Regions from separate parts of the Actinoplanes teichomyceticus ATCC 31121 genome, predicted to be linked through region 1. Evidence: riboswitches for the same ligand, from Rfam matches in the RefSeq annotation. Region 1 holds a riboswitch; the other holds the start of a gene.
What was found. Region 1 has a riboswitch for cobalamin ahead of ACTEI_RS17525 (CbtB domain-containing protein). Riboswitches for the same ligand answer to the same signal wherever they lie in the genome.
Positions count from the first base shown of each region.

Region 2: another riboswitch for cobalamin. It lies ahead of ACTEI_RS21890 (VWA domain-containing protein); the one in region 1 lies ahead of ACTEI_RS17525 (CbtB domain-containing protein).

Region 1 is NZ_CP023865.1:3,975,221-3,984,861, forward strand. Features, by position in the region: gene ACTEI_RS17500 (TetR/AcrR family transcriptional regulator) at 1-527, shown strand, start outside; gene ACTEI_RS17505 (hypothetical protein) at 1,237-1,467, shown strand; gene ACTEI_RS17510 (CPBP family intramembrane glutamic endopeptidase) at 1,517-2,041, shown strand; gene ACTEI_RS17515 (DUF7134 domain-containing protein) at 1,926-3,509, opposite strand; gene ACTEI_RS17520 (CbtA family protein) at 3,741-4,505, opposite strand; gene ACTEI_RS17525 (CbtB domain-containing protein) at 4,496-4,699, opposite strand; adenosylcobalamin (AdoCbl) riboswitch at 4,708-4,854, opposite strand; gene ACTEI_RS17530 (S8 family serine peptidase) at 4,939-5,904, shown strand; gene ACTEI_RS17535 (amino acid permease) at 6,082-7,476, opposite strand; gene ACTEI_RS17540 (TIGR03086 family metal-binding protein) at 7,619-8,188, shown strand; gene ACTEI_RS17545 (HEAT repeat domain-containing protein) at 8,199-9,203, opposite strand; gene ACTEI_RS17550 (HEAT repeat domain-containing protein) at 9,197-9,641, opposite strand, start outside.
Region 2 is NZ_CP023865.1:4,945,925-4,955,565, forward strand. Features, by position in the region: gene ACTEI_RS21875 (cobalamin biosynthesis protein) at 1-165, opposite strand, end outside; gene ACTEI_RS21880 (cobyrinic acid a,c-diamide synthase CobB) at 269-1,663, opposite strand; gene cobO (cob(I)yrinic acid a,c-diamide adenosyltransferase) at 1,657-2,256, opposite strand; gene ACTEI_RS21890 (VWA domain-containing protein) at 2,412-4,523, opposite strand; cobalamin riboswitch at 4,580-4,712, opposite strand; gene ACTEI_RS21895 (citrate synthase) at 5,020-6,303, opposite strand; gene ACTEI_RS21900 (universal stress protein) at 6,487-7,344, shown strand; gene ACTEI_RS21905 (putative bifunctional diguanylate cyclase/phosphodiesterase) at 7,426-9,641, shown strand, end outside.

The DNA of each region.
Region 1 (9,641 bases):
CGGCCCGTGAGCTCGCGGTGCGGGACGGTTGGGAGAACGTCCGGATGGCCCAGGTCGCTCGGGCCGCCGGGGTGAGCCGCCAGACGGTCTACAACGAGTTCGGCGATCGGGCCGGGCTCGCCGAGGCGCTGGCGTTGCGCGAGATCGAACGGTTCGTCGCGGACGTCCGCGCCCGCCTGTTCGAGCACGGCGGCGACGTTCGCGCCGCCGGGCACGCCGCGATTTTGCACACCCTGCTCGAGGCGGCCCGCAACCCGCTGGTGCACGGCATTCTCACCAGCGTCCGCGGTGGGTCCGAGGACCTGCTGCCCTATCTGACGACCCGCTCCGGCGCGGTCCTGGCGGCGGCCGGCGCGGTCGTCCAGGAGTGGGCGTCAGCGCACGCGCCGCAGGTGGACCCGGCGACGGTGAGCCTGGCCGCCGAATCCATCGTGCGGCTCACCATCAGCCACGTCATGCTGTCTCTGACGCCCGCGCCCGAGTCGGCCGACGCGCTGGCCGAGGTCTTCGTGCGGCTGCTGCGCTGATCACCGCCGCGCAGAGGCCCCGCAGGAGGAGAGTGACGGTCGGGCATCCGCGGGGGAGAATGCCTGACCTGGCTAGATATGGGCACATGACGCCCGGTTGCCGCCACGGGTGCCGGAGCGGATGAGCAATCTCGCTGCAGAGCTCAGCGAGTTCCTCGCTCTCCCACGCCCTGCCAGGTAGCCACCTCGCAGCCACACGCAACCACGCTCCGCCCGCGTCCCCGTGGGCCGCCGCGGTGCGTAAGCGAAGCCCTTCCGGGCTGGCGGCATACCGGTTACATCGCATAGCTGAGCCGGCCAGGCTCAGGGCCGTCCCCGGCCATCCAGGCCAGTCCTATCTTCCTAGGATGACCTAGGGGCAGTGCGGCAAGCCGCACCAGTACCAACAAGGACGGCTTCGCCGACAGAACCATTTGAAAACCAGCACACCCTTCCGGCCGGCCCGGTCCTGACCCGATACACCCCGGGGGCAGGGGTCCGACGGTGCGGAGCCGTCTGGTGGATTCACCCGCACCCGGCGCCGGATGCAGCAGCTACCGCGGCGCGCCCGTGGCCCGCGGCGAGCGGGTCGTCATCGGTACGACCCCGGTGCCAGTATCGCGGACGGAGGCGGCGCGCAGCGTGCCCCGATGTTTCCGATCGCGGGTGGATGGCGGGGCTCGGGCGCTGGCCGAGGCTGGGCGGACCTCTACCGAAAGCAGGTCCGTCCGTGGTCGCCACGCTGTCCGATCGTGCCGCGTCGATCGTCTTCGTGCTGGTGGTGCTCGGGGTGTCGCTGGGCGCCGTCGATGTCGCCGGGGGACTGCTCCTGGCTTTGTCTCCGCTGCTGGTGGTGCTGGTGATGCTGCTGGTCGTCACCCGGGAGGGTTACCGGCGTGACGGCTGGGGGCGGCTCGGGATGGTCGGCTCGGGTTGCGCTGCTGGCCGCTGGCGGTCGTGACCACGGCCGGTGTCTGCCTGCTGGCGACCGTGGGGGTCGTCGCGCTGGGTTGGCGCGGTTCAGCGCTCCGCGGGGGCCGTGGCTGGGCGACGTGCTGGCGTTGTGTGTGGCCGGCCCGGTTCTGGCGTTCGCGGAGGAGATCGGCTGGCGCGGTCACCTGCAGCCGCGTCTTGCTTTCCTGGGTGAGCGGGCGGCGATGCTGGCGGTGGGTGTGGTGTGGATCGGCTGGCACCTGCCGTACATCGTGTTCACGCCGTATCACCACGGCGGCGGGAACCGGGTCGTGGTGCTGACGCTGTTCAGCGGTTGCGTGATCGCGTTGTCGTTCCTGATCGGTCGGCTGCGGACGATGTCCGCCAGTGTGTGGCCGGCCGTGCTGGCCCACTTCGCGCACAACGCCACCTTCGCGGCGAGCATCGTGGTCGTCCCCGATCGGCCGGTGGTGGTGGACGAGTACCTCAGCGGCGACTCGGGGTTGTTCGTGCTGGTGGGCACCGCTGCGGGTGCGGCCGGGCTCGGGGTCGGCCGGGCGCGTGCGGGTCGTCGGTCGTCGCGTGGGTCTGCGCGAGGATGACGGCCTGCACCCGGTCGCGCAGGTGCAGTTTGCGCAGGACCGATCCGACGTGGGTCTTGACGGTGGACTCGGCCACGTGCAGCCGTGCGGCGATCTCGGCGTTGGTCAGTCCGAGCCCGATGGCGGAGAGGATCTCGCGTTCGCGGGTGGTGAGTCGCGCCAGCGTGGCCGGCGGGTCGGTGGCGGGCGGGGCCGGTGCGGTGAGGACGAACGAGTCGATCAGGCGGCGGACGAGCCGGGGCGAGACGGGCGCCTCGCCGACGGCCGCGGCGCGGATCGCGGTCAGCAGTTCGGCCGGGCCGGCGTCCTTGACCAGGTATCCGGACGCTCCGGCGCGCAGGGCGGCGACGAGCAGGTCGTCGGAGTCGAAGGTGGTGAGCATGACGCGGGGGCCGGCGGTCAGGGTGCCGTCCAGGGCGCGTAGTCGTTCTCGCATCCCGTGCAGGCCGTGGCCGGCTGCGGTGGTGGTCGCGGCGGTCCGGTGGCCGGTGCCGTCGTCCTGGATGTGTACGTGTACGGCGTGCGGTGTGCGGTGGATGCTGACCCGGGCCGTGGCGTGGGCTCCGGCGTGTTCGAGCACGTTGGTCAGTGCTTCGCGGACGATGCGCAGCACGGCGAAGCGCACCGCGGCGGGTGTCTGCGCGACGGCGGCGGGGTCGGTGTGGAGTTCGACCGGCAGTCCGGCGGCGCGGACTGCCGCGGCGAGCCGGGTCAGGTCGGCGGGGTTGACCGTGGGTTCGGGTGGGTCGTCGGTGGTGTCGGGGTCGCGGAGTACGTCGATGACGTCGCGTACCTCGGTCAGTGCGGTGCGCGCGGTGTGGGCGATGGTGGCCAGGGCGGTGCGGGTGTCGGTGTGGTCGCCGGGTCCGGGGTGTTCGGCGGCGTAGTGGGCGGCGTCGGCTTGCACGATGACGACGGTGAGGGAGTGCGCGACGATGTCGTGGATCTCCCGGGCGGCGGCGACTCGCTGCTGTGGGGCGAGGAATCGTGCGCGTTGCCGGTGGGTGTCGTGCAGCCGTGCGGTGGCCTGGTGGAGTGCGTGCAGGTTGGTTTCGCGGCCGCGTACGAGGTTGCCGATCATCCAGGTGAGGGTGGCCGGGACGGCGAGGAGCGCGGTGATGACCAGGGCGTTGCGGGTGTACTGGGGTTCGGTGCTCCGGCGCAGGCCGGCGGCCAGGCTGCCGGCGAGGGTGTGGAGCCGGATCGTCAGTGAGGCGGCCGTGTAGATCGCGAGTGCCTGGGCGATGTTGGCGGGCAGCGGGAGGGGTGTCAGGGCGAGTTGGAGCGCGAACATCGCGGCGGAGTGGGCCAGCGTGGCGACGGGGTGGCGGCGGCGCAGGGTGAGTGCGCCGATGGTGGCGGTGGCGATGAGGAGGCCGGTGGGTCCGGCGATCAGGCTGGGTAGGCCGAAGAGGAGCCGGAGGGTGGCGCGAGTCCGTCGACCAGCAGTGGGTGGGTGCGTGACCAGCGGTCGGCTCGGGCGGCGAGGGTGGTGTGGTGGTCCACTGCCCTCCTGCCGGGTGTCGGTCTGGCGGGCTTCAGCCTAGCCGTGTGGTCGGCGCGGGGGGTCGCCGTGGTGTGCCGGGTGGCTTGTCCTCAGCGGGTGGTGGGAGGTTGCTGGTGAGGGTGGTGAAGGGGGCGCTGCCGGGAAGGAGACCTGCCTGCTGCGCGACGCGTCGCGCAGCAGGCAGGTGGCGGGTCAGGCGGTGACGGTGCCGGCGGGTTCGCTGTCGCGGGTGGCCAGCCGGTGCAGCAGGCCGGCGAAGCCGAGGCCGAGAGCGGTCCACAGCAGGGCCTGGGTGCCCAGCGAGGCGATCCGGAACTTCCACAGCAGGTCGGCGGGGAAGTTGGCGGGCACCTCGTCGAAGCCGGGCAGCAGGGTGTAGGCGACGGTGACCACGATGAGGAAGGCGAGCACGCCGGCGGTCGCGCGCCGCCATTCGTGGCTCTGGGTGCGGGCGGCCAGCACGCCGGCCCAGACGGCGACCAGGCCGAGCGCCAGCGCGGCGAGGTAGCCGGTGGTGCGTTGGTCGATGGTGGCGGGGTCGCCGACGGCCGGCGGGTTGGGCGGATATTTCAGGTACGGCACGAGCACGACGCCCAGCAGCGCGGCGGCGGCCAGGCCGAGGGCGGCGCGGGTGTCGCTGCGGGTGCGCAGGTGCCGGCGCAGGAGTGTGTAGCCGACGGCGAGGAACCCGCCCAGGGCGGTGCCGTAGAGGCCGGTCGCCAGGGGCAGGCCGATGGTGCGCTGGGTGTCGCGGCTGACCAGTTGTTCGCCGTCGTCGTGGCCGGCTTCGCCGTGCGGGGCGCTGTTCTGCTGTTCGATGGCGATGGCGGCCTCGACGCGGGGTTCGCCGGCCAGGTAGGCGAATGCGCCGGCGAGCAGGCCTGCCGCCAGTCCGGCGAGCAGGCCTGCCAGCAGAATCCGGCCGAAGGTCGGTTTCCGCTGGGGTGTCAGTGGCACGGAACGCCCAGCAGGTGGCGGCCGTCGTGCATCAGCTCGTGCATGTACATGCCGCTGCGCGAGAGCGCGCCCTGGTCGAAGGCGACAAGGTAGGCCAGGGCGAGCAGCAGGACGACGGCGCCGGCGGCGATGAGCAGCAGGCGGGTGGAGACGGCGGGCGTGGTGAGGGTCCGCACGGTGTGGGTCTTGGGCATGATGGCTGAAACCTCCTACGGGATGGCGCGTCCCGGTCAACAAGGCTGCGGCGCGTGAGCGTCCTGACTCACTGCCGGTGACGGCAGTTCACAGTGGCGCGACCGCACCGGAGTCTCACCGGTTTCCCTCGCGACGCCGCAGATGGCTTCCACAACCTAACGGTCGTCGCGGTGGGGGCACAACCGGGATGGCGCACTGCCGCTGAGATTTGCCATCGTCGCTGGGAAGGGAGGTGGGGATGGTGGGGCCGTGGTGGGCGGTGGTGTTGCTGGCCGTGCCGGGGTGCCCGGCGCCGGCGGTGACGGGCGGGTATCGCGCCGATCAGCTGGCGCCGCTGGCGAGCGGGGCGTCGGTGCGGGTGGCGGTGGTCGATTCCGGGGTGGACGCGGCGCATCCGCTGCTGGCCGGGCGGGTCGGGGCGGGCCGGGATCTGCTGGGTGGGCGGGAACGTTGTGCGGGTCACGGGACGGCGGTGGCGGTGGCGGTGGTGTCGGTGGCGCCGGGGGCCACGATCGTTGCGGTGCGGGTCGCCGACGGTGATCCCGGTGACGCGGCGGGTGTGGCCCGGGTGGCCGAGGGGATCCGCTGGGCGGCCGGTCCGGGCCGCGCCCAGGTGATCAACGTCTCGTTGGTGGTGGGTGTCGACGATGCGCGGGTGCGCGCGGCGGTGGCGCAGGCGGTGCGCCGGGGTGTGGTGGTGGTCGCCGCGGCCGGCAACGATCCGGCGCGTTCGCGGGTGTTCCCGGCGGCGTATCCGGGGGTGATCGGGGTCGGTGCGGTGCTGTCCTCGGGTGAGGTGGCGCCGTTCTCGCCGGTGGGTCCGCAGGTGGATGTGGTGGCCGCCGGGGATGGCGGGACCAGTGTGGCGGCGGGGTTCGTGTCCGGGACGGCGGCGCTGTTGCGGCAGCGGTTCCCGGGGCTGTCGCCGGGTGAGCTGGCGCGGCGGCTGGTGGCCACCAGTGACCGGTCGGGGCGGGTGAATCCGTACCGGGCGTTGACCCAGGCGGATCTGCCGCCGGCGGTGGCGGCGTCCACGCGGGTGGCGGTCGAGGCCGGGCCGGGTGCTGCGGCTGGTGCCGGTGCGCGGGGGCGGGCGCTGCGGTTCGCGGGGGTGGTGGTGGGGGTGGTCGTGGTGGGCGCGGTGCTGGCTGTGGTGTTCTCGCGGGGCCGGCGTCGTGGCTGGCGCGCGGCGACGGACGTCTAGATCGACCCCGGTTTCCGGGTACGGGCGGGGATGTCCTGCGCGCAGCCGCGCGCGCCCCGTGGCCCCGCGCGCGCCGGGCGGACCTGGCGCCGGGCGGGGCTCGCGCGAGGGGCGGGGGCGGGGCTCGGCCGGTGGCCTGCGGACGGGGGCGTGCCGGTCGTACCCGGGAGGGGGTTGTCAGTCGGGGCGGTTGAGCGCGGAGTGCCGGCGGCTGTAGGTGAGGTAGACGGTGAGGCCGAGCACGAGCCAGACGGCGAAGCGCAGCCAGGTGACCGGGTCGAGGAAGGTGATCAGCCAGAGGGAGAAGACGATGCCGAGGGCGGGGATCAGCGGCATCAGCGGCAGCCGGAAGGTGCGCGGCAGGTCGGGCCGGCGGTGGCGCAGGACGATGACGGCGACGCAGACGACGACGAAGGCGAGCAGGATGCCGATGTTGGTCAGTTCGGCGGCTTCGCGGATCGGCAGGAAACCGGCGATGAGCGCGGAGGCGGCGCCGACGATCCAGGTGACGCGGGTGGGTACCCGCCGGACCGGGTGCAGGTGGGCGAACCAGGCCGGCAGCAGGCCGTCGCGGCTCATGGCGTACCAGACACGGGTGACGCCGAGCATGAAGGTGAACATCACGGTGAGGATGCCGATGATCGCCCCGACCGCGATCACGTCGGCCAGGCCGTTGAGCCCGGCGGCGGCGAACGCGCTGGAGAAGCCGCTGGTGGGGTTGATGTCGCGGTAGTTCTGCATGCCGGTGAGCACGAGGGTGGCCAGCACGTAGAGCAGCATCGAGACGGCCAGCGAGTAGACGATGGCGCGGGGCAGGTGCCGGCGGGCGTCGGCGGATTCCTCGGCGGCGGTGGACATGGCGTCGTAGCCGAAGACGGCGAAGAAGACGGTGGCGGCGCCGGTGAGGGCGCCGCCGGCGCCGAACGGGAAGTACGGCTGGTAGTTGGCGGTGTCGATGTGCATGGCGCCGACGACGACGACCAGCAGCACCACCAGGATCTTGAGGGCGACGACGGCGGTCTCGACGCGTGCGGCGGCGCGGATGCCGCGGTTGAGCAGGTAGGCGATGAGCAGGCAGAGGATGACGGCGAACAGGTCGACGACGTGGCCGTCGCCGGTGCCGGGCGCGCCGAGCATCCAGGCGGGCAGGTCGAGGCCGAGTTCGCCGACGAGGAAGCTGAAGTAGCCGGAGATGCCGATGGCCACCACGGCGACGATCGCGGTGTATTCCAGCAGCAGGTCCCAGCCGATGAGCCAGCCGGCCAGCTCGCCGAGGACGGCGTAGCCGTAGGTGTAGGCGGAGCCGGCGCGGGGGATGAGGCCGGCGAACTCGGCGTAGGACAGGGCGGCGGCCGCGGAGGCGACGCCGGCGATCAGGAACGAGATCAGTACGGCCGGTCCGGCGGTTTCGTGGGCGACGGCGCCGGCGAGGGCGAAGATGCCGGCGCCGATGATGCCGCCGACGCCGATGGCGGTCAGCTGCCACAGCCCGAGGGTGCGGGCCAGGCCGGTGCCCGGGGTGTCGTCGGTGATGTCCTCGACCGGTTTGCGGCGGAACATTGCGGTGCTCATGGCCACCTCCCTGTTGCTCTGGCGTACCACGTACGGCCGCCCGGCGCATCTATAGCCGCTGATTTGATGCGGGTGGGGGGGCGGGCTCCGGCCGGTCCATCCGGGGTGGACGGGGCCGGGGCCGGGTCCGTACCTTGTCGGGGTGTCCCATGAGATCAGTGAGAAGCTGGCCGTCGCGGCGGGCGCGGCGGCGCAGCTGGTCGCCGCGATCGGTGACCAGCAGCTGGAGCGGCCCACCCCGTGCGCCCGGTTCACCGTGCGGGACCTGCTGAACCACCTGATCCAGGTGGTCGGCAACTTCCAGGCGCTGGCCCGCCGTGAGCAGGTCGACTGGAGCGCGGGCCCGGACCGGGTCACCGGTGACTGGCGGGCCGGGTTCGCCGCGCAGACGCGCGCCCTGGTGCGGGCGTGGTCGGATCCGGCGGCGCTGCAGGGGGTCTCGCCGGGGATGGGGTTGCCGCAGCGCACCGTCGCGCAGATGGTGCTCAGCGATCTGGTCGTGCACGGCTGGGACCTGGCGCGCGCCACCGGCCTGGACTACCGGGTGGAGGCCAGCCTGTTGCCGGTGGTGCGCGAGTTTCTCGACACGATGGCCGAGACCGGCCGCGCGATGGGCGCGTTCGGCGATCCGGTCGACTGCCCGCCCGGCGCCGGTGAGTTCGAGCAGCTGCTCGCGGTGACCGGGCGTGACCCGGCGTGGGCGGCGCGCTGAGCGGCGCCGGTCAGCCGGCGTCCGGCGGGTCGAGCCGGCGCAGGATCGCCGTGGCGGTCAGGGCGACGGCCGGCTCCGGGTCGCCGGTCAGCGAGCGCAGCACGTCGCGCGCCAGCGCGGCCGGCATCTCGGCCAGGGCCTGGGTCAGGCGTACCCGCGCCGTGGGGTGCCCGGGGTGTGCGTGCAGCCGGGCGGTGAGCGCGGCGACGATCGAGCACGCGTCGGCGGGGTCGCCGGCGAGCGCGCCGAGCACCTCGGCGGCCTCGACGTCGCCGGCGCCCTCGACGATCATGGCGATCAGGGTGGGCGCGGCCGCGGTCACGCCGCGCCGGCCCGCGGCCAGCGCGGCATGCCGGCGTACCGCCGGGTCCGGGTCGGCGAGCGCGCCGGTCAGCAGCGTGGTCGTCTGCGCGCCGCCGATCGCGGCCAGTGCCTGGACGGCGCGGCGGCGCACGCCGGGGTCGCCGGCGTGCACGCCGCCGGCCACCCCGGCCACCGCGGCGTCGCCCGCGCGTGCCAGCGCCCAGCGCAGGGCGCCGGCGACGTTCGGGTCGGTCTCGGCCAGGACCGCCCCGGCCAGCAGGTCGGCCGGCAGCGCGGTGTCGGCCAGCACGCTGCGCTGGCGGCGGGCGGCGCTGGGCGAGCGCAGGTCGTGCAGCAGCTCGACGATGCGCGTGACGCCCGGCCAGTCCTGCGGTGTGGAGGCCTCGACCGTGCGCAGCCGCTCGAGCAGCTCCTGCTCGCGGCGCAGCCGCTGCTGGCTGGACGCGATGAGCTCGCCGATGAGTGCGGACGGGGTGAAGCCCGGATCCTGCAGCACCCGGGCGATCTGGCGCAGTGAGAGCCCGAGCGAGCGCAGGCTTTCCACGTGGAAGATCCGGCGCAGGTCCGCGGCGGTGTACTCGCGGTAGCCGCCCACGGTGCGCCCGCTCGGGCGCACCAGGCCGAGTGTGTCGTAGTGGCGCAACATGCGGGTGCTGATTCCGCAGCGGCGGGCCACCTCGCCGATCAGCACGCGGCTGCCTCGCCGTCCTCGTGGCCGAGCGCGAGGATCCGGGTGGCCTCGTCGGCGGCCTGGTCGAAACCGGTGTCCGGGTCGTGCAGCAGCCGCAGGGTGGCGTGCGCGTGCGCGCGCACGACCGGGTCGCTGCCGGCCAGGGCGGCGTGCAGCAGCGGCTCGCCGGACTCGCCGAGCGTGACCAGGGCCCGGCTGAGGCTGCGCTGCACGCGGCGGTCGCCGCGCCCGAGTTCGCGCGCCAGTTCCGCGGCCAGCCGGGCGCGCCGGTCGTCGGGCACCAGCGCGACGGCCGCGCGCCAGGCGCTGCGCGCGACCTCGTCGTCGCCGTCGTGCAGCAGCGCGCCGGTGATCGCCGGATAGACGTCCCGGTCGCCGATCTTGGACAGGGTGTGCAGTGCCTGGCTGCGGGCCTGCGGGCGCTGGTCGTGCAGGTGC
Region 2 (9,641 bases), 970 kb from region 1:
CCGGGCGTACGACCGCAGGCCGGGCTCGGCGGCCCGCCGGTCCAGGGTGGCCAGCACGGTGACGGCGGCCGGGTCGACGCCGGCCTCGGCCAGGGCGGCGGTGACCGCGGCCGCCAGCTCGGCCGCCGCGGTCCCGGGCCGCGCGCCCACCCCGGCGACGATCACGCCGCCACCCGGCCGACCGTGGCCGCGCGCCACGCCCCCGCCCGGCGGATCACCGGCGCCACCCGGCCGACCGTGGCCGCGCGCCACGCCCCCGCCCGGCGGATCACCGTGCCGCCGGGCCGGCCGCCGGTCCCGGTGATGGCTGCGCGGCCGCCGTGCGGACCAGGCGCTCGGCCAGCCCCCGGTGCCCGGCCCAGTGCAGATGCAGGTACGACGCGTGCACCCCCGGCGAGGCGAAACCCTCCGGGTCCGCGCCCCGCCACGCCCAGGCCGCCCCGGAAGCCGGCGACAGCAGCAGCCCGGATCGCGGATGCACCGCCGTGCGGTGGAACTCGTGGCCGGTGACCCGGGTGCCGGCCGCCGCCAGCGGGCTGTCCGCCAGCGCGACCGCGTCCCGGTAGCCGAGGGTCAGCGACGGGGTCATCGCGGCGTCCGCGTCCAGCACCCCGCACATCGGGGCGCCGTCCAGGGTGCGGCACAGCCAGAGCAGACCGGCGCACTCGGCGGCGATCGGCCGGCCGGTCGCGGCCAGGTCCCGCACCGACCTGCGCAGCGGCTCGTTCGCGGACAGCTCGGCGGCGTACACCTCGGGGAAGCCGCCGCCGACCACCAGCGCGCGGGTGCCCTCCGGCAGGGCCGGATCGCGCAGCGGGTCCACGATCACCACCTCGGCGCCGGCGCCGGCCAGCAGCTCGGCGGTTTCGGCGTACGCGAAGGAGAACGCCGGGCCACCGGCGAGCGCGACCATCGGGCGGCCCGGCACCGGGTCCGGCGCGGCCGGGGTCCACGGCGTCGCCGGCAGCGGCGGCGCGGAACGGGCCACCGCGGCGACCGCGTCCAGGTCGACCGCCTCGGCGATCAGCGTGGCCAGCGCGTCCACCGAGGCGAGCGCCTCGGCGCGGCGCTCCGCGGCCGGGACCAGGCCGAGGTGCCGGGACGGGGCGGCGACCGCGTCGGCGCGGCGCAGCGCGCCCAGCACCGGCGTGCCGACCTCCTCGCAGGCGTCGCGCAGGATCTGCTCGTGGCGTTGCGAGCCGACCCGGTTGAGGATCACCCCGGCCAGCCGGACGGTTCCGAAGCTGCGGAAACCGTGCACCAGCGCGGCGACCGAGCGGCCCTGCGCGGCGGCGTCCACGACCAGGATCACCGGCGCCTGCAGGAGACCGGCGACCTGCGCGGTGGAGCCGGTCTCGCCGGCCCCGGTACGCCCGTCGTAGAGGCCCATCACGCCCTCCACGACGGCCAGCTCGGCGCCCCGCGCGCCGTGCGCGAACAGCGGGCCGATCAGGTCCTCGCCGACCATGACCGGGTCCAGGTTGCGGCCCGGGCGGCCGGCGGCCAGGGCGTGGTATCCGGGGTCGATGTAGTCCGGCCCGACCTTGAACGGCGCCACCGGCACGCCGCGCCGGGCGAACGCCGCGAGCAGGCCGGTGGCCACCGTGGTCTTGCCGTGCCCGGAGGCCGGCGCGGCGATCACGACGCGGGGGATGCTCACCATTCGATGCCCTGCTGGCCCTTACGGCCGGCGTCCATCGGGTGCTTGACCTTGGTCATCTCGGTGACCAGGTCGGCGGCGCCGATCAGGTCCGGGTGCGCGTCCCGCCCGGTGATCACCACGTGCTGCACGCCGGGCCGGTTCGCCAGGGTCTCGATCACGTCGGCGACGTCCACCCAGCCCCACTTCATCGGGTAGGTGAACTCGTCGAGCACGTAGAACTTGTAGGTCTCGGCGGCCAGGTCGCGCTTGATCTGCGCCCATCCCTCGGCGGCCTCGGCGGCGTGGTCGCGCTCGTCGCCCGGGCGCTGGATCCAGGACCAGCCCTCACCCATCTTGTGCCAGGCCACCCGGGTCGGCCCGGCCTCGCCCAGCGTCTTGAGCGCGGTCTCCTCGCCGACCTTCCACTTCTGTGACTTGACGAACTGGAACACCCCGATCGGCCAGCCCGCGCTCCACGCCCGCAGCGCCATCCCGAACGCGGCGGTCGACTTGCCCTTGCCCGGCCCGGTGTGCACGGCGAAGACCGCCTGGCGCCGGCGCTGCCGCGTGGTCAGCCCGTCGTCGGGCACGGTGGTCACTCTTCCCTGCGGCATGGAAAACCCTTTCCGGTACGCGGGCCGGCCGTCCCGCGCCCACGTCGTGTCGGTCGCCGGGCGCGGCCCGCCCGGCGTGCTGCGATGTCACGGTCCGCGGCCGTGCGGACCGGCGGCGGAACGTCGGGCCCGCCGGCGCTGCGGGCGCCCGGCGCTCAGGCGGCTCGGCGGTAGGCGCGGTCCCCGGCCGGCGCGGTGGCCGGCCGGGTCCCGGCGGCGGCCTCCAGCCGCTCCAGCGGCATGACGTCGGCGCCGAGCGCGGCGGCCAGCCGGCCGGCCAGGCCCAGCCGGATCGGGCCGGACTCGCAGTCGACGACGACCGTGGCCACGCCGGCCAGCGCCGGGGCGGCCAGCAGCGGGTCCGGGCCGCTGGTCGCGCGTCCGTCGGTGACCAGCACCAGCAGCGGGCGGCGGCGCGGGTCGCGGCGGCGTTCGGTGGCGATGGTGCGGGCGGCGGCGCGCAGGCCGGCGGCGAGCGGGGTACGGCCGCCGGTGCGCAGGGCGGCCAGGCGCATGACGCCGACCTCATGGCTGGAGGTCGGGGGCAGCACGACGTCCGCGTCGGTCCCCCGGAACGTGATCATGCCGATCCGGTCCCGGCGCTGGTAGGCGTCGCGCAGCAGGGACAGCACGGCGGTCTTGACCAGGGTCATCCGGCGGCGCGCGGCCATCGAGCCGGAGGCGTCCACCACGAACAGCACCAGGTTCGCCTCGCGCCCGACGTGGATGGCCTCGCGCAGGTCGCGCGGCTGCACGGTCATCGCCCGAGCGCCGGCCGGCGACGGCTGCAGGGCGCCGCGGTGCAGGGCGGCGCGCAGCGTGGCGGGCAGGTGCGGGGCCCCGGCCAGCTTGCCGACCGGCTTGCGGGAGCCGATCACCCGGCCCCGGCGGGCGTACGCCGGGGACCGCTTGCCGGTGTGGCCGCCGTCGCCGCGGGCGGCGATCCGCAGCGTGCGCGGGCGGAACGCGGCGCCGGCCGCGGCCGGGGGCGTGGCCGGCTGTTGCGGCGGCGCCGGCGTCTCGCCGCCCGGCCGCGGTGCATCGCCGCCCGGCCGCGCGGCGCCGGTGCCCGGTGGCGTGTCGCCGTCCGGCAGTCCGCCCCCGCCACCCGGGCCGCCCGCCGGGCCGGGTCCGCCGTCCGGGCCGCCGACGGGGCCGCCCGGGCCGCCCTCGGGCCCGTCCGGGTCGTCGTCGGGGTCCGGGCCGCCGGGGTCCGGCGACTCCGGCCGGCGTGCGGCCTCCTCGGCGGCTTCCCGTTCGGCCTCCGCCAGGGCCTGCTCCAGCTTCTCCTCGTCGGTGCCGGGCGGGTCGAGCGGGTCGGTACGGCGGCGGTGCGGCAGCGCCAGGCGGGCCGCGTCGCGTACGTCCTCGGCGGTCACCCGGTCCCGGCCGTGCCAGGCGGCCAGCGCGACCGCGCAGCGCGCCACCACGATGTCGGCGCGCATGCCGTCGACCCCGTACGCCAGGCAGACCCGGGCGATCCGGTCCAGCTCCGCGTCGGGCAGCACGACCGTGGGCAGCACCGCGCGGGCGGCCGCGATCCGGGCGGCGTACTCCCGCTCGTCGGCGGCGAAGCGCGCGGCGAATCCGGCCGGATCCGCCTCGTACGCCAGGCGCCGGCGCACCACCTCGGCGCGCTGCCCCGCGTCGCGCGGCGCGGCCACCGTCACCACCAGGCCGAACCGGTCGACCAGCTGCGGGCGCGGCTCGCCCTCCTCCGGGTTCATCGTCCCGACCAGCAGGAACCGGGCGGCGTGCTTGATCGAGACGCCGTCGCGCTCGACGTGCGCGCGGCCCATCGCGGCGGCGTCCAGCAGCAGGTCGACGAGGTGGTCGGGGAGCAGGTTCACCTCGTCGACGTAGAGCACCCCGCGGTGCGCGGCGGCGAGCAGGCCGGGCTCGTAGGCCTTGACGCCCTCGGCGAGGGCGCGCTGGATGTCCAGGGTGCCGACCACCCGGTCCTCGGTCGCGCCGACCGGCAGCTCGACCAGGGTGGCCGGGCGGTGCGTGGCCGGGGTGTCCGGGGCGTGCGGCCCGTCCGGGCAGTCCGGGTCGGGCGCCGCCGGGTCGCAGGCGAACCGGCAGCCACGGACCACGGTGACCGGGGGCAGCAGGGCGGCCAGGGCGCGCACCACGGTGCTCTTGGCGGTGCCCTTCTCGCCGCGCACCAGGACCCCGCCGACCGCCGGTGACACCGAGGTCAGCAGCAGGGCGAGGCGCAGGTCGTCGAGGCCGACCACGGCCGAGAACGGGTACGGAGTCGTCACAGGTTTCCCTCCCGGCGGGTGTCCACGCCCGCACGTCGGTCGTCACGAGCGGCCGGAGTCTCCTGACTCCCGGATCGCCGTTCCCCGCTCGCCTTCCGGCCCGCCGGTCGGGCCGTGGCGTGCTGACGCGTCAGCGGGTCGCTCCCCGGTCACAGTGGCGGGACCGTCCCGGATTCGCACCGGGTTCCTCCGCTACCGCTCGACGGTCACTCTTTCCTACCGCCCGGCCACCCGTCAAACCCCACCGGCGGTGACGATGATCGCCCGGACGAGCGCGCGACGGCGTGCCGCTCCGCGGCGGGCGCCGCCACCATTCCCGCTCCGGCGGACAACCGTCAGGGCCTGTCGAGTACCGAAAAACGCCCCACCGCGGCGCTGGTGGGGCGTGCTTCGGAGTGGTGCGCTCGGCGCCGGCCTCGCCGGGGTCGGCGCCGATGTGCCGATGTCCGGCGTGGGCTGCGCCTCGCGCGCCCGCGCCGGTCGTGGGGTGGAACCTTCAGCGCTGGCCGAGGGGGACGAAGTCGCGCACCGGCGAGCCGGTGTAGATCTGCCGCGGGCGGCCGATCTTGTTGGCCGGGTCGTGCATCATCTCCCGCCACTGGGCGATCCAGCCGGGCAGGCGGCCCAGCGCGAACAGCACCGTGAACATCTTCGTCGGGAAGCCCATGGCCTTGTAGATCAGGCCGGTGTAGAAGTCGACGTTCGGGTACAGCTTGCGGGAGACGAAGTAGTCGTCGTTGAGCGCGATCTCCTCGAGCTGGAAGGCGATCTCCAGCAGCGGGTCCGGCTTGTCCAGCGTCGAGAGCATCTGCTGGGCGGCCTTCTTGACGATCGCGGCCCGCGGGTCGTAGTTCTTGTAGACCCGGTGGCCGAAGCCCATGAGCTTGACGCCCTTTTCCTTGTTCTTCACCCGGGTGACGAACGAGTTGACGTCGCCGCCGTCCTTGCGGATCTGCTCCAGCATCTCCAGCACGGCCGCGTTGGCGCCGCCGTGCAGCGGGCCGGAGAGCGCGTTGATGCCGGCCGAGATCGACGCGAACAGGTTCGCCTGCGCGGAGCCGACCAGCCGGACGGTCGAGGTGGAGCAGTTCTGCTCGTGGTCGGCATGCAGGATGAAGAGCATGTCGAGGATCTTCGCGACCTTCGGGTCGGCGTCGTAGGCGACGGTCGGCAGGCCGAAGGTCAGACGCAGGAAGTTCTCGACGTAGTCCAGCGAGTTGTCCGGGTACGGCAGCGGGTGGCCGATGGACTTCTTGTAGGCGTAAGCGGCGATCGTCGGAAGTTTCGCCATCAGGCGGATCGCCGAGATGTCGACCTGCTCGTCGTCCAGCGGGTCGAGCGCGTCCTGGTAGAAGGTGGACAGCGCGGTGACCGCCGAGGAGAGCACCGCCATCGGGTGCGCGTCGCGCGGGAAGCCGGAGAAGAAGGTCCGCATCTCCTCCTGCAGCAGCGTGTGGACCCGGATGCGGTCGCCGAACTCGCGCAGCTGGGCCTCGGTCGGCAATTCGCCGTTCATCAGGAGGTAGGACACCTCCAGGAACGTCGACTTCTCGGCCAGCTGCTCGATCGGGTAGCCCCGGTAGCGCAGAATGCCGGCGTCACCATCGATATAGGTGATCGCCGACGTGGTCGACGCGGTGTTGACGAACCCCTGGTCCAGGGTGACGTAGCCGGTCTCCTTCAGCAGAGCACTGACGTCGATGCCGCCCGGCCCGTCGACGGCCTCGCGTACCGACATCGACAATTGGCCACCGGGGTGGTCGAGCTTGACATCCGTCATGTATTTCCCTCACTTCACCGGCAGATGTCCCAAAGATTTTGCCGTTCACCGTAAACCCTCAACCTGAATGGGTCATCAGGTGGCCACGCGTTGAGGCATTGGTCACCAGACGGTAAGGCCCATTGCAACATCGATAATCATCGGTATATTGCGAGAACGTTACGGGGAGCGGAGGTCGGACCGATGCAGAACCCGAATCGGCCGCCCGTGGTGGTGGGGGTCAACGGGACCGCGGCCGGCCTGGCCGCCGTACGCCTGGCCGCGCGGGAGGCGGTCTCCCGGGGCCGGGTGCTGCACGTGGTGCATGCCTTCACCTGGCCCGATCCACGGCCGGGAACCGGTGTCGAGTGGGCTCCGGCTCGCCGCGCCGCCTCACGCGTCGTCGAGGAGGCGGTCGTCACCGCCCAGCGTTCCACACCCGGCGTCGACGCGCGGGGCCATCTGGTGGATGGCCCGGCCGCCCGGGTGCTGCGCGAGCTGAGCCACCGCGCCGCGCTCCTGGTGCTGGGCGGCGACGACCTGGCCGCCACCGGCCGCCTGCCGCCGGGCTCCCCGCTGCTGGAGGTGGTGGCCCAGGCGTGGTGCCCGGTGGTGGTGGCACGCGGGCCGCGCCCGCCGTCCGGGCGGGTGCTGGCCGCCGTGGACGGCTCGGCGCCGTCGCTGCTGGCGCTGCGGCACGCGGCCGAGGACGCCGCCCGCCGCGGCGTCGCGCTGGACGTGCTGCACGTGGCCGGCGAGGACGCCGAGGAGGCCGGCGAGCGGCTGCTCGACGAGACGCTCGCCGCGGTGCCCGGCCTGCCGCCGCTGCGCCGGTGGGTGCTGACCGGCGCGCCGGCCGCGGTGCTGATCCGCGCCTCCCGCCGGGCCGGGCTGATCACCCTGGGCTCGCGCGGGACCGGCGGCGCCGCCCGCCTCGGCTCGGTCGCCCACCAGCTGCTGCTGCGCGGCGGCTGCCCGGTCGTCTTCGCGCACGGGCGCCGCCTCCCGTCCCGCCACCTGCCGCCGCCGGACCGGGAAGCCGGAACCCCGTCACTCAACTGACCCGTTTCCGGCCGGTGGCGTCGCACCCGTTGCTACGGTGAGCAAAATATTAGTCTTCGGGCAAAGCGGGAGGAACGCCCGGTGCCCTCCGTGCTCCCACCCGGCATCGCCCGCCGCCAATGGCAGTTCATGGCCGCGTTCGGCGTCGTCGTCACCGCGCTCTACACGGCCTACCCGTCGTCCCCCCTGGCGTCGGTGAGCCTGGTGCTGCTCGGCGTCCTGACCGTGGCGGCGTGCTTCCTCGGGCCGCGCCGCTGGGGCGCCGAACCGCCGATCGCCTGGCTGCTGATGGCCCTGGCCGCCCTGCTGTTCCTGGTCGGCCTGCTGATCCGGCCCACCGTGACCGACCGGGCGATGCCGCTGCCGCTGCTCGCCGACGCCGCCACCTTCACCGGCTACGTGCTGCTCGGGACCTTCCTGTTCCTGCTGCTGCGAGCCCGGCAGAGCCTGGAACGGCACGCCGTGCTCGACGGCCTGATCGTCTGCCTGGCCGCCGGGCTGACCAGCACCCTGCTGCTGGCCGCGCCGGCCGCCGCGATCACCGGGCGCCCCGCGCTGCTCTCCATCATCCAGGCCACCTACCCGCTCTGCGACGTGGTGCTGGCCCTGCTGGTGATCAACCTGGCCTTCACCACCAAGACGTGGTCGATCAGCATGATCGGGGCGTTGGTGATGATGGTCGGGCTGTTCCTCGGCGACACCGCGTACGCGATCGTCGGCGTGAACGGCCAGATCTACGCGTCCCCGCTGCTCAACATCCCGTACCTGGTGGCGTACACCGGGCTGGGCGTGAGCGCCCTGCACCCGTCGGTGGCCGAGATGAGCCGCGCCGACCGGCTGCCGGTGCAGGCCTGGTCCTGGCAGCGCCTCGCGGTGCTGCTGCCCGCGCTGCTGCTGCCGTTCGCGCTGCTGCTGACCACCGGCACCCGGGCCGCCTCGCACCGCCTGCTGATCGCGGTGACCGGCGCGCTGATGGTGGTGCTCCTGCTGGCCCGGGCGATGTCCGCGGTGCAGGCGCAGGTCGCCGCCCAGCTGCACTCCGAGCACCAGGCCACCCACGACCCGCTGACCTCGCTGCCGAACCGGCGCTCCATCTCGTACGAGATCGAGCGGCTGGTCACCACGGTCGACTCGCACGGTCCGGACCGGGTCTGGGTCTACATGCTCGACCTGGACGGCTTCAAGTGGGTCAACGACTCCTGGGGCCACGACACCGGCGACCAGCTGGTCATCGAGGTGGGCCGGCGGCTGCGCGCCGCGGTGCCGGAGACCGTGCCGGTGGCCCGGGTCGGCGGCGACGAGTTCCTGCTCGCCTTCGTCGGCGACAAGGCCGGCGCGCTGCGCCTGGTGGACGACATCCGGGGTTGTTTCGCCCGCCCCCTTCCGGTACGCGACACCGAGGTCGTGATCAGCGCCTCGATCGGCATCGCGCACGCCGTCGGCGACCCCGTCCGCTCCGCGGTGACCGCCGAGGCGCTGATGCGTGACGCGGACACCGCGATGTACCGCGCCAAGGGCGAGGGGCCGGGCCGGTCCACCATCTTCGACACCTCGATGCACGACCAGGTGCGCGAGCGCATCGAGCTGGAGGTGGCGCTGCGCCAGGCGCTCGCCGACAACCAGCTGCACGTGGCGTACCAGCCGATCGTGCGGCTGGAGACCGGGATGCCGGTGGGCGCCGAGGCGCTGGTCCGCTGGCAGCACCCGGAGCGCGGGGCGATCCCGCCGATGCTGTTCATCCCGATCGCCGAGGACTCCGGCCTCATCTCGCAGATCGGCACCTGGGTACGCAACGAGGCGCTGCGCCAGCTCGGCGTGTGGCGCTCGCAGGGCGTGGTCTCGGAGAGCTTCTACCTGTCCATCAACGTGTCCCCGCGCCAGCTCAGCGAGCCCGACCTGCCGCTGGTGTTCTCCGGCGAGCTGTTCCGGTACGGCGTCCCGGCGCACTGCGTGGCGCTGGAGATGACCGAGTCGGTGATGGTGGACGGCTCCAGCGTCACCTCGCGGGTGCTCTTCGAGCTGCGCCAGCTCGGCGCCAAGCTGCTGGTGGACGACTTCGGCACCGGGTTCTCCGCGCTCGGCTACCTGCGCCGCTTCCCGGTCACCGGCGTCAAGATCGACCGGTCCTTCGTCACCGGCCTGGGCAAGAACGACCAGGACGACGAGATCGTGCGCGCGGTGGTCGCGATGAGCCACGCGCTCGGGCTGAGCGTGATCGCCGAGGGCGTGGAGACGCAGCTGCAGCGCGAGGCGCTGTACCACGTCGGCGTGGTGAACGGGCAGGGCTGGCTGTGGGG